Regions from separate parts of the Lysinibacillus sp. NPDC093712 genome, predicted to be linked through region 2. Evidence: predicted binding sites of a transcription regulator. Region 2 holds the regulator's gene; each other region holds the start of a gene.
What was found. The regulator LexA, encoded in region 2, represses DNA repair genes until DNA is damaged. The targets are predictions, from matches to a motif close to CGAACATATGTTCG.

Region 1 (3,213 bases), on a different contig from region 2:
TATGTAAAAAAGTGAATTTTTTAAAGTGCTTTTTTAACGACCTAATCGTTGCTTTTTTTACTCGAAAATTGTTGAATTGTTCAGAAATTGTTCAACGAAGCTTTTTTAAATAGGTTCATGATTAATTGAAGGGTTGGACCACTTGCCAATAGTAAATTAGTTATATTAGTCTGAATTATAAAAAAATATTGAAAATCATGTGATCACTATTTATAATCAAAATGATTTATACTATAAAGGAGATGATGAAGGAAATGAAGAGACTAAGTATTTTGTTGTGCGCGTTAACATTAGTTTTTGGATTTTTTGCATTTTCAGGAATCTCTATAGCTACCGAAGAAACAAGCTTTAACGATGGTGAGAAATTTACACCAGTAACAGAACCGGTAACGGAATCAGTAACAGAACTACCTCTTGGTTTTGACATCGATAAAGAATATGAGGATGGGGAAATAATATCAGAGACAATCACTAAATCTGATTTTAATCCACTAGGTTTTTATCTTTATGCAGATGCATCGCACCAAGTGTACTATACATTTAATAGCTCTATCCCAACATTGTATCCTTACGAAAAATGGATTGATGGCTATTTATATAGAGGAAATCTAAAATTACAAGGAGCAGTGCCAGCGGGAAAGGGTTATTTAGCTACATATAGTGGAAAGATTTCTACATTTGTTAACTAAAATAAGGATTTGCTATAATAATAAAAGCCATGCTCATTTATATGCGCGTGGCTATTTTTAGTTAAAACTGATATTATTCAAGGTTATTGTATTTCTGTTTAACGTATTAATTGAATGACATTGGGATGGTCATCAGCCTGAATTAATAAAGTTGCTGAAGTAGGTCGTAAATCATGGAAACGTATCTGAGATAAATCAGGATTCCTTTCCATAACGCAATCTCACCATTGACTTATTGAATCGGGGCAATAGGGTTTCCAAATTTTTTAAAATAGAAACATATGTTCGTCTCATTCTCCCTCTACTCCAGCATCTTCTGCAATTAAATTTTTTTAATTAATCTTCTTAACGTAGCTCACAATAATTACTCCCTTCAGTAAGCCTATAACCATCAAAATAATGATTATTAAGATAGTGATATAATCTTTTCTTCGCAAAATCGTATTCTACATTAAAGAACGCTTGAATTGTAATAATTGCTTTTTCCTCATTTACAGGTAGTTTAATCTTATTAAGCATGAAAGTGGGTACACAGGCTTGGAGAGCAAAACTATTTGCTTTCCATTCTTGATACTCTCTGAAAAGAGAAATAGATTTTGCTTGGTTACCAGAGTGTACTGTTGCATGACATAATTCATGTCCGAATTCCTGCCACTGCCTTTCTTCAGACAATCTAGAATCAATAAAAATTACATTTCCTGTATTAGTAGAATCGTAAGGTAAAAAGTATAGTGTAAAACCAAGGCGTGAGGCGATTAATCCTGGATTTAGTTGTTTAGGTGTTGTCACATCAATACTTGTAAATAATTCACGAATGTAATCTTCTAGATGAGTATAAATAAAATTCATAATATCCCTCTTTTATCAAACATATGTTCTATTTATGGTAACAAAAAAATTCACCAAAGAAAAGGCGAATTTTTATAATGTTTGGAAATGTTACAAATTATTGTGATTTATTTTTTGTTTTCTTGTTGACGTTTCAATACTTCATAGAAAACTTCAAACTGTTCTAATGCATCCAATAAATTTTCCGGTTGGTTTTTGAAAAATAAATCTTCTCTAGTTAAAAAGAAGTCAATTACCTCTTTTTGATATGCACTCAGATTGTTGTATTCATTATCAGAGATGCCAGCTTGAGTATGTAAAGCTCTTTTATTATCTGTTCTCCCTAAAAGATAATCTATAGACACATTGTAGTAGTCCGCAATTTTTTCTAAAATTTCATAATCAGGATTTCTCTTCCCTTGTTCATAAGCAGTATAAGCTGGTCTAGTAATGCCTAGAATGTCTGCTATATCTTGTTGAGTTTTGTTATCTGATTTTCGTAGATATTTCAAGCGTACACCTAGCATAATTTCACCTCGCGTTTCTAAATATAATTATATGTAACAATCTGTTACTAATCCAATAAAAAATAATAATGTAACAAAACGATACATTTATTGTTGACTAAGTAACGAATTGACACTATATTATAAATAAGCTATATGAAAGGTGGTCAATAATTGGAAAATCGGACTTGGTTAAAGACAAGACGTTTAGAAAATAAACTGACTCATGATGATGTCGCTAAAGCATCTGGAATTAAACGTGCATATTATACCATGATTGAACAAGGTAAACGCAGGCCTTCTGTACATGTTGCTAAATCTATTGCGGTAGTATTAGATTTTGATTGGGTTCTTTTTTTTGATGATAAAAGTCACGATTCGTTACAAAACGACTGTATAAAATGTATTTATGTAGCGATATGATACAACGTTTGTTAACTAAGGAGGTTATATTGACATGAAATTATTACAAATTATCTTATATGAAAATCGTCGCGTACTAACGACAGCACAAATTGCAGAAAGTTATGGAACAAACAGTGACCATATTTCTAAGAACTTTTCAGAAAATAAAGATCGATATAAGGAATATAAACACTATATCAAATTAGAGGGTAAGGAATTATTAAATTTCCAAAAAGCGCAGCTACAATTACAAATTTCCAATATGGCTAGAGTGAGTGTTATACCTATGGACTGAAAAAGGAGCTTGGCTTCATGCTAAGTCTCTTAATACAGACGAAGCTTGGGACGCGTACGAAATTTTAGTAGACGAATACTACACAGTTAAAGAAAATGTAGTTCCATTATCTAAAAATCAAGCACTTGTGACCGTCCTTCGTACAACAGCTGATTTAGTGGAAAATACTCAAGCAATTAAACAAGAACAGTATGAAATAAGAAAGGAACTATCAATGATTAACGAAAAAGTGGATGAACAAATAACATTAACTTCTGGTGAACAACGCGCTGTACAAAAAGAAGTTGCCATAAAAGTTTATGCGATTGAAGTTAATACAACAATCCAGTCGAAATTATTTCGTGAATTGCATCGTGAAATTAAGAATCGTTTTGCTGTTGCTAGTTATAAAGATATTCGTAGGCAAGATTTGCAAAATGTACTTAATTACATTCGGTCTTGGGTTCCTCTAAAAATATCTTAGCTGTCGTTTGTGCGATGAACAAGGACA
Region 2 (3,213 bases):
CGGTGAGCAAGCACAACATTTTGCTATTGTTTTACAAGATCAGCAACAAGTCATTGGTCATCTAGTTTTCCATCCCTACTTTGGCGAACATACATATGAAATTGGATGGGTGTTGAACCCAGCATATTATCGTCAAGGCTATGCTTCAGAAGCAGCGCACGCCCTATTAGATTATGGGTTTACCAAAATGAAGCTTCATAGAATTATCGCTACATGCCAGCCTGAAAATATTGCCTCCTACCGAGTGATGGAAAAAATCGGTATGCAACGTGAAGGATTTTTTAAAAAATGTATACCATATGGTAACGATTGGTGGGATGAATACTATTACGCTATTTTGCAAGAAGAATGGGTAGCTTTAACATGAAATTAATCTTGCCCTTCTACCTACTTGGACAGTTTATTTTCCAATCAGGAGCGTTTTTAAGCATGAAAAAAGATTAGCAGGGCAAATTACTTGCCCGCTAACCTTTCTTGATGTTCTTGATAACGCCTATGTACGGTTGCCTTACTTACATCGAAGCCAAGACCTCTTAGTGTCGCAGCAATTTCCTCATAGGTAAAGCCACGATTGCGTAGCTTCACTATTTCTTCTATAGGCACTTCCTTACGCTCCTGACCATTTGGATTACCACGCTTGGAAAGATTATGTTCGGGACGATAGCCATTTTCTACTGCACGACGCATGCCACGACGAATTTTCGCATTATGGATTTTACGTTGATATTCCTCAACAATAGCTAAAATTTCGAGCAACATCGTATCCATCTCATTCAATTGTACAGGCCCTGCATCACGCATGGAAAAAACATCTGTTTCCGTTTTTTGCAATAAATGAAGTACAGCCATTCGTGCATTACCACGCCCTAAACGTGTTTCATCTTGCACAAATAATGCGTGTATCTCTTTTTCTTTAATATAATCGAGCATTTCAAGTAATCCTTCGCGCTCAACATCATACCCACTATGCTTATCCAGAAAAACATTTTTCACATCGTAGTTTTGTTCCTTAGCATAACGAAGTAATTCTTCTTGTTGACGCTCCAATGAAGAACTTTGTGTCTCTTTTTCGGTGCTCACACGGCAGTAAATTACAGCCGTTCGTTGTTTATTCATCATCTTTCACTTCTCGCAATTTCAATTGAATTGGTGGGTATCTTATTGTCCCCCACTACTGGTATAACAAGTGATTTTCCAGCAACTATTTTTACGCTATGTAATTCGTTCTCGGCTTTCACAAGTTTTATCCAGTCGTCCATACCCATTTTACCACGGTATTGCTCAGCTAACGACCATAAGCTATCGCCATGTTCGATATAGATTTCAGTGTAAGTAATGTCTCCAGGATCAGTTATAACAAGATAACCTGCAAATAGTAAAAATGCGCCTAATAAAATTGAAATATGTGTATTTTTTTTAAACCAATTCATTCATCATATCCCCTTTTCAGAATGTTTGTTCGGAATGTATGTTCTTATGATAAAGCGAACAGACGTTTTTGTCAAACACTTTTCGAACCTATGTTTGCATAAGTGTTCGCATTCTGCTATACTATCTAGTAAGAAGATAGTAAGAAGAATGATATAAAAAAAGAGGTGAGCAATCATGAAAAAAGTTTCGAAAAGACAAGAGGATATACTAGCGTTTATCAAAGAAGAAGTACGTGCAAAAGGGTATCCGCCATCTGTACGTGAGATTGGGGAAGCAGTTGGACTTGCATCAAGCTCAACGGTTCATGGACATTTAGCTCGATTAGAGCAAAAGGGCTTTATTCGACGAGATCCTACTAAGCCACGTGCGATTGAAATTTTAGAGCCAGAAGATTCAATTCAAAAGCAAAGCGTCATCCATGTACCGCTTGTTGGTAAGGTAACAGCTGGATCACCTATAACAGCCATTGAAAATATCGACGAATATTTCCCATTACCTGATATTTACGGTACAAGTGAAGATCAGCTATTTATGTTAGAAATTATGGGTGAATCGATGATCGAGGCGGGCATTTTTGATGGAGATTTAGTCATCGTCAAGCAAAGAGCAACAGCTGATAACGGTGATATTGTTGTTGCAATGACAGAAGAAGATGAAGCAACAGTTAAACGCTTCTTCAAGGAAAAAAATCATTTTCGCTTACAGCCAGAAAACGCTACAATGGAACCGATTATTGTAGACCAAGTTTCGATTTTAGGACAAGTAGTCGGCTTATATCGCCGTGTACATTAATGCATTCTCATACTTAGCAAACAAAAAAGAGAAGCACTCATGCTTCTCTTTTATATTTTAAGCTCTCCTGAGTGAAGGCTGCAAAGAGTTTCTGTGCAGCTAAATCTCCTACTACTGCTTGTTCTTCTGGGTGCCACTGCACTGCTAAACAAAACGGATAGTCTTCGTGTACGAACGCTTCAACTAGGCCATCACTCGATTTCGCTGCAACGATTAGCTTCTCTGCTAATACATTTACAGCTTGATGGTGAAATGAATTCACAGCAATTTTTTCTTCCTCGATAATTGATTTTAACAACGTATCTGGCGTAATTTGCACATAATGTGTAGCAACACCACGAGCCGCTTGTTGCGTATGCTTTAACAGCTTACTACTATGATATTCGCTATCAATATCTTGGTATAAAGTTCCACCTAATGCAACATTAAGTATTTGCATGCCACGGCAAATCCCCAAAATTGGCATTTTCCTTGTAAAAGCCGCATGAATTAAGGCAAGCTCCACCCTATCTCGTTCTGGATGTATTTGTCCTAGCTTCGGTAGAGGCTCCGCTCCAAATTCAAATGGATGAACATCATGACCACCAGATAATAATAAGCCGTCCGTCAACGATAAAATTTGTGCTACATCTTCCTCTACCCCTAGTGGAATAATAAATGGAATGCCACCAGCCTCAATGACACTTTTGCTATAGGCTACATTCAATTTTGACGATAAATCGTCCTCCGCAAATGCTGTAATACCAATAATTGGTTTCATCCATATACCCCCTTACCATAATCCTACATACCAATCGATGATGACTTCACCATAGAAATACACGATAATTGCAGCTAAAGCAATGGATGGTCCAAAAGGAATCGGCGTTTTTCGACCTTGTTGCCGTACTTTGAGCACGATTATCCCGACAATCATACCAATTACCGCCGCTACAAATAATGTCAATAATGTATTTATTGTACCAAGTACAAGTCCAAGTAAAAAGAATA
Region 3 (3,213 bases), 1.0 Mb from region 2:
TCCGCATTCTCTTCAAGAACATATAAAAGCTGCTCTGAAACAACGCTATCTACTGCAGAACGCGCCTCACTCGTACCAAGCTTACCTTTCGTTTGACCCTCAAATTGTAATAAATGCTCTGGAATACGAACAGAGATAATCGCCGCTAAACCTTCACGAATATCTGTTCCTTCAAGATTTTTATCTTTATCTTTCAATAGACCGATCTTACGTGCATATTCATTGAAAACTCGCGTCAACGCAGATTTTGCACCTGTTTCATGTGTACCACCGTCACGTGTACGAACGTTGTTAACAAACGATAAAATCGTTTCTGAATAACCGTCGTTGAATTGGAAGGCAAATTCAACCTCGATATCATCTTGTTCACCCTCTACATATTTCACAGGATGAAGAACATCTTTTTCCTCATTCAAATACGCAACGAAAGCTTCAATGCCGTTTTCATAAAAGAAAACATCACCTTTGCCTTCCTCGCGTTGATCGATTAACTCAATTTTTAATCCTTTTAATAAAAATGCAGACTCACGTAAACGTTCTGCAAGCGTATCATAATTGAATTTTGTGACTGAAAAGATCGTGTCGTCTGGTAGGAAATGGACAAGTGTTCCTGTTTGTTTTGTTTGACCAATTTCTTCAAGTGTCGTTGCAGGGTGTCCACCATTTTCAAAACGCTGCTTATACTTTTTGCCATCACGATGAATCGTTACTTCTAAAAATGTCGATAAAGCATTGACAACGGAAGAACCAACACCATGTAAGCCACCACTCGTTTTATAGCCGCCTTGCCCAAATTTACCGCCTGCATGTAATACAGTGAAAATAATTTCAGGGGTAGGCTTGCCCATTTTATGCATACCTGTTGGCATCCCTCGTCCAAAGTCTCGAACACTTAAGCTCTGATCTTTATGAATAGTGACAATGATATGAGAACCAAAGCCAGCTAGTGCTTCATCCACCGAATTATCCACGATTTCATATACAAGGTGATGAAGTCCTCTGCCGTCTGTGGAACCGATATACATGCCGGGTCGCTTTCGTACCGCTTCTAATCCTTCTAATACTTGAATGGCGTCATCATTATAGACGCTTGGTGACTGTTTATTCGCCAAAAGATTCCCCTCCAAAAAACAAACGCATGTTCTGATTACGTTCTCATCCTAATAATAATAGCATTTCCTGTCAATAGCTAGTGACAGATATATATATTTTTGTTTACGCTATGGCGTAATGTCTTCTATGAATTTTGTTAAACGACCAATCTAAGTCAGTTAACGGACATAAATGACTGCAACTGCCTGTAGCTTACTGCAATGACCACTATACAAAATCCACAACTATCGTCATAGGCTCTATCTTCATTCAGCCAGCAATAAACGCCAACTTCATGCTTACACTCAGCTTACCAAAACGTGATGAGTAGGTGTTTTCTGTTGAATGATGATTTTTTATAGCTTCACATAGAAATTAAAGATAGACTTCTATTCTACCAAAGGAATGTGTGATTGACAAAATTGCCATTTTACCTATATTTTTAAGAAAGGGCTTAGGTATTGATACTATAATAGTGTCGTACAACCTAACATAAGCTAACATAAGCCTGTGACTTTTGAAATCATGGTGAAATATTTTCCTTTTGTATTGAATTCAAGGCCCATGATGAAATCTCCTTCATATCATTGTAGATTAAAGAGAAAAAGTGTAAAATACTTGTTACAAACTATTAGTACCAAGTGTTATTATTTGGATGAAAGGAGTCCACCTATGTTAAACGGACTTATTATTTTATGTGCCTATCTTATCGGCTCTATACCTTCTGGGTTATGGATTGGCAAAATATTTTACAAAACAGATATTCGCGAGCATGGTAGTGGCAATTTAGGTGCTACCAACACCTTCCGTATATTAGGAAAAAAAGCAGGTTTAGTTGTTACAATCATGGATATTTTAAAAGGAACAGCTGCTGTGTTATTAGTTGCACTCCCAGTATTCTCTGATGCCACGATTCACGGACTTATTTTAGGGCTTGTTGCGGTGATTGGTCATATGTTTCCTATTTTTGCAAGCTTCCGTGGCGGAAAAGCTGTTGCCACATCAGCTGGCGTCCTACTAGGCTATTCTTGGCCACTATTCATTTTACTATTCATCGCATTTATCGTAACGTTAAAGCTTACGAAAATTGTCAGCCTAACATCGATGATTGCTGCACTAGTTGCATTAATCTATTCGATTATTTATTTTTTTGTGACAGGCGATTTCGCATTAGCTATATTAGTAGCATTTTTATTTATTTTTATTGTTTATCGTCACCGAGCAAATATTACCCGCATTAAAAATGGTACTGAACCAAAAGTGAAATGGCTTTAACATGAAAGGAGTTCACGCATGAATATCGCACTGACAGATGAAGCGCTTCAATGGTTTAAAAACGAAATGGAAGTCGAAACAGGAGATACAATCCGGTTTTATGCAAGATATGGTGGTTCAAGCCCTTTCCACGAAGGATTTTCTCTTGGGATGACTCGCGAAGAACCTCTCGAAATAGGCGTTCAAACTGTCATTGATGGTGTGACCTACTATATCGATGAGAAAGATCTATGGTTTTTTAACGATTATAACTTACACATTGACGTTGACAAACAACTTTACGAATTAAAATACGACTATTTAAAATAACACAGTGTTTCCTTTCACCAAAATGAAAGGAAACACTTTTTTCATTTTGAACAATAACAATCTTTAGTTTGCACTATTTGGTTTAGCTCTTCGTAAAATTGACCATCCTCTAACTAGTCAATCTATACTTTGAGGAGGAAACATAATGCCAGTTTCAGAAAACAACAATACCTCCCAACAGCAAAATCCTTCTACGAAGTTACTGCACACTTCTCTTTCAGAAAATATTTTTACGATTAAAGAAGCGCTAGGTAATAGTAACGATGTAATTATTCGTGAAATGACACTTGACCAACTCGATAAACTATCAATTGCTCTTATTTATATTGATGGTATATCCGATAAAAACATCATTACAGATTTTATAATAGAAAATTTAATGCTTGATAGCGAAATCGTCCCTGAGCATTCAGAAGAAAAAATACAAGATTATTTGAAAAAACATTGTATAACAGTCGGAGATGTCAAAGATATTTTAGATTTCACAGCACTTTTCTCTTATATTCTAAATGGAGATACCGTTATTTTGTTGGAAGG
Region 4 (3,213 bases), on a different contig from region 2:
GTATTCTGGAGATAGTTCATCGATTGACGATAAAAGATTAATGCTAATTCATCAGGAATATTATGATATTGTATATGTCGATACGTGTAAGGCTGATTATGAAGGAAATGTCCACCTGTCATTGAATAAATTAGATAAATTAATATATAACGACGTTCGTAACATAGTGTGGTGTATGCATTTAGACGAAGGATTTATTCGTGAAGAGGCTTTTGCATTAGGATTTAATGTTGTAGTTAATGAATTTTAAAAGGCGAAGAGGGTGAATAAATGGTTAATCATTTTGTTGGATCGAAACAGCAAATGAAAGTAAAGAATATCATTGATAATACTATGAGAATTATCATGCTACCTGTTACATTCCCATTATTTATTCTAAGGTGGTTAGCATATAACATAGAGGAGATAATGTTTGGATTAGACAAATACATATATGAACCTTTTATCACAAAAGTGTCAACATGGTTAGCTAAGAAGTTTTAATTACATAAAATAAGAATAGAGGTTTACCATGGACAATATTGGAATAGATGCAATTAAAGGTATGAGTAGTTTGAATGTGTTAAGACGAGTTAGAAAAATGCTACATCATGAATATGATTTAGTGAAGGATATACATGATGTAGATAGCAAAGGTAAGCAAGAAATGATGGATAAGGTGCTTAAAGAGTTCAGTAAAATCGAAAATGAGTATTTATTATAAAATGAGAATATTAAATAAAAGGAGATAAATACATAAATGAAAATTAGAATAGTGAAAACAAGAGTATTAGCAGACGCACTAGTATGGCTAGGGTTTGAATATACTAAAGATGAAGAAGATAACTTTATTTTCGAAAGAACTCCTCATTTTGACCGTGCGTGGAAGGACTTACATTATGTGAGGTCATGCTATAGCAGGTATAACAAGAACAAATTAAAGGTTGTGAAATATGAAGAAAACTAAATACGAATGGCTAAAGTATCACATAGAACTATCATTAAATCATACATATGAGAACGCAAGATACAATAAGAAGGCAAGGCAGAAATCAAAGCAGAGGTATATGAGAATTTACTTTACTTTATCGATGGATTAAAGAATATTAAGAAGGAGAAGATTTCATGACATTTCTGGATATTGGTATTGTATATTACAGAACAAATGTTCTATAATAAATACAAACGATAATTGAAGGAGTGTTATTATGATTGATGATCGTGGAAATATGAAGTGGACATCATTGATGCTACCAGAACACTTAGATAAACTTAAAGAATGGAAAAAGGAACAGTTTTACGATACTAAACGTGTACTAACTGAATGGGAATTTGATGAAATCGAACAAATCATACAACGTTCCTATAAGATGAAAGAACAAGTTAAATTAACTATTTGGAGTAACAATAAGTTGTATGACGTAATAGGTATCATAACAGGAACCGATATTTTAAATAAAGAATTATTAATTGAAACTGACATCTCAATCAAACGCATCACATTTGATCAATTGCAAAAAGCCATGATGGTAAATTCAGATGATTAATCCAGAGCAACGTCAGCTTGTGCACAAATTTTTATTGTTAGAACTAGCTGTGAAATCATTACAAATTGATTACCTGAAGGTAGAACAGTTTAAGTTGAGTAATGTATTTCTGCCGTTAATGGATTCATTATTAAAGGATTTACGTAACAAATGCTTTAATCTTAAAAGACAGCTTACACAACAACGCATACGAATAGTTGGGTGGACTAAAATTGATGAATACTTTAGTGATGTAAAGATAGCTACAGCAGGAAATGATGTAGAGTTAAGATACGCTAATCAAGCATTGAAAACGAATGTAGAAAACCTACTGAACGATCATATAAATAAGAAAATGAAATTGTAATTGCCACTCACTGTTATATGGGTGGCTTTTCATTTATTAGTTCAAAATAAGTGATGATTGAATTAAAATTGAGTATGATAGATATTGAGTTTTAATTCAATTTCGAAAGGCGTTGATTCAATTGCTAGACATTAAGTATGTTGCACAGTTTGCAGATAATTTTTTTATAAGTTCATATATGGAGAGTAGTATTACAGATAATATTGAAGATGCCACTTTATATAACTCTGAACAGGAAGCGCAATATGACATATGGTTAGGGCAATATATGTATGAAAATAATTATGAAAGTTTTAAACTTAAAAAAGTAAGAGTAACGTCTACGTTTGAAATAATAGAATAAGTAATTTGTACTGAGTACTTTGGAGAGGGTCGATATTGGCTCTCTTTTTTCTTATTCAATAATATTTCCCTTTTATAAAATTAGCGCTTTTGGTATAATATTGGAAATTGAAATGAATGAAGTTATGTTCGCCATGAAAGGGTGTAATAAACGTGTTTGAAACTTTTATGAAACAACAACAGGAAAGAAAAGATCAATTAGAGTTAATGTTTCCAGAGCAAATTGTTAAAGAATTTTCGTTGTCTTTATTAAAAAAGATTGGTCATATTTTAGATATTCCATCTTATAACGGTAAAAGTAAACGAGAATTGATACATGCGATTATTACAAAACAAGATGAATATGATGGTAAGTTTGATCCAGTCTTCTTTTGTGTAATTGAAGATGATGTCTGCAAATCACTGAAGTTAAATAAAGACTGTGATTTTTATCAATATATGATTGCGAATGAAAAGTAGGGAGTCTTAATTGACTCTCTTTTTTTGTATGTTCATAGAAAATTAAATAAAGAAATACATAATTTATACTTGTTTTTATGTAATTATTCAATTATACTTAGGTTAAGAAATCAAGTATTACTAAAAAATAGGAGGTAATAATGGTGATTAAATTTAGAGGCATGTCTATTGAGGAATTAGCTAATGGTGGAAAATGGCTTTATGGTAATTTACATATTAATTATGAAGATAAGTTAGCGTATATTGATGATGTTCCAGTTCATTTTGAATCTGTAGGTCAATACATCGGAAATTGCGATATGGTTGATGATGATCTATATGACGGAGACATACTTGAAGTAACAAATGGCTCAACAGATTCATACAAAAGGTTTTTAGCTCAAATCCACCGTCATGATTCATCTTTTAATTTAGTTCATCCTATTTATGTTAATACTATAATTGCGGAACCAGTACCTTATTTCATAAGAAATACTGGTAAGAAACTAGGTAATATTCATGAACATAAACATTTAATAACTGAATGGAAAGAACGTATTG

Region 1: ACQKNX_RS11440 (ImmA/IrrE family metallo-endopeptidase) is a predicted target of LexA. The motif match lies at 1,555-1,568, and genes of this name have one in related genera.
Region 3: parE (DNA topoisomerase IV subunit B) is a predicted target of LexA. The motif match lies at 1,132-1,145, and genes of this name have one in related genera.
Region 4: ACQKNX_RS07865 (YolD-like family protein) is a predicted target of LexA. The motif match lies at 1,138-1,151, and genes of this name have one in related genera.

Annotation. Positions count from the first base shown of each region.
Region 1 is NZ_JBNNUU010000002.1:790,451-793,663, reverse strand. It holds gene ACQKNX_RS11445 (hypothetical protein) at 255-689, shown strand; gene ACQKNX_RS11440 (ImmA/IrrE family metallo-endopeptidase) at 1,035-1,538, opposite strand; gene ACQKNX_RS11435 (helix-turn-helix domain-containing protein) at 1,646-2,044, opposite strand; gene ACQKNX_RS11430 (helix-turn-helix transcriptional regulator) at 2,198-2,446, shown strand; gene ACQKNX_RS11425 (ORF6N domain-containing protein) at 2,481-2,723, shown strand; gene ACQKNX_RS11420 (ORF6C domain-containing protein) at 2,704-3,186, shown strand.
Region 2 is NZ_JBNNUU010000001.1:30,984-34,196, reverse strand. It holds gene ACQKNX_RS00180 (GNAT family N-acetyltransferase) at 1-367, shown strand, start outside; gene ACQKNX_RS00175 (YneB family resolvase-like protein) at 454-1,119, opposite strand; gene yneA (cell division suppressor protein YneA) at 1,116-1,430, opposite strand; gene lexA (transcriptional repressor LexA) at 1,606-2,223, shown strand; gene ACQKNX_RS00160 (gamma-glutamyl-gamma-aminobutyrate hydrolase family protein) at 2,261-2,983, opposite strand; gene ACQKNX_RS00155 (prepilin peptidase) at 2,996-3,213, opposite strand, start outside.
Region 3 is NZ_JBNNUU010000001.1:1,040,497-1,043,709, reverse strand. It holds gene parE (DNA topoisomerase IV subunit B) at 1-1,112, opposite strand, end outside; gene plsY (glycerol-3-phosphate 1-O-acyltransferase PlsY) at 1,765-2,367, shown strand; gene ACQKNX_RS05485 (HesB/YadR/YfhF family protein) at 2,386-2,676, shown strand; gene ACQKNX_RS05480 (spore germination protein) at 2,822-3,213, shown strand, end outside.
Region 4 is NZ_JBNNUU010000002.1:94,266-97,478, reverse strand. It holds gene ACQKNX_RS07880 (MBL fold metallo-hydrolase) at 1-250, shown strand, start outside; gene ACQKNX_RS07875 (hypothetical protein) at 512-703, shown strand; gene ACQKNX_RS07870 (hypothetical protein) at 740-946, shown strand; gene ACQKNX_RS07865 (YolD-like family protein) at 1,188-1,526, shown strand; gene ACQKNX_RS07860 (aconitate hydratase) at 1,519-1,872, shown strand; gene ACQKNX_RS07855 (hypothetical protein) at 1,994-2,215, shown strand; gene ACQKNX_RS07850 (hypothetical protein) at 2,368-2,673, shown strand; gene ACQKNX_RS07845 (hypothetical protein) at 2,814-3,213, shown strand, end outside.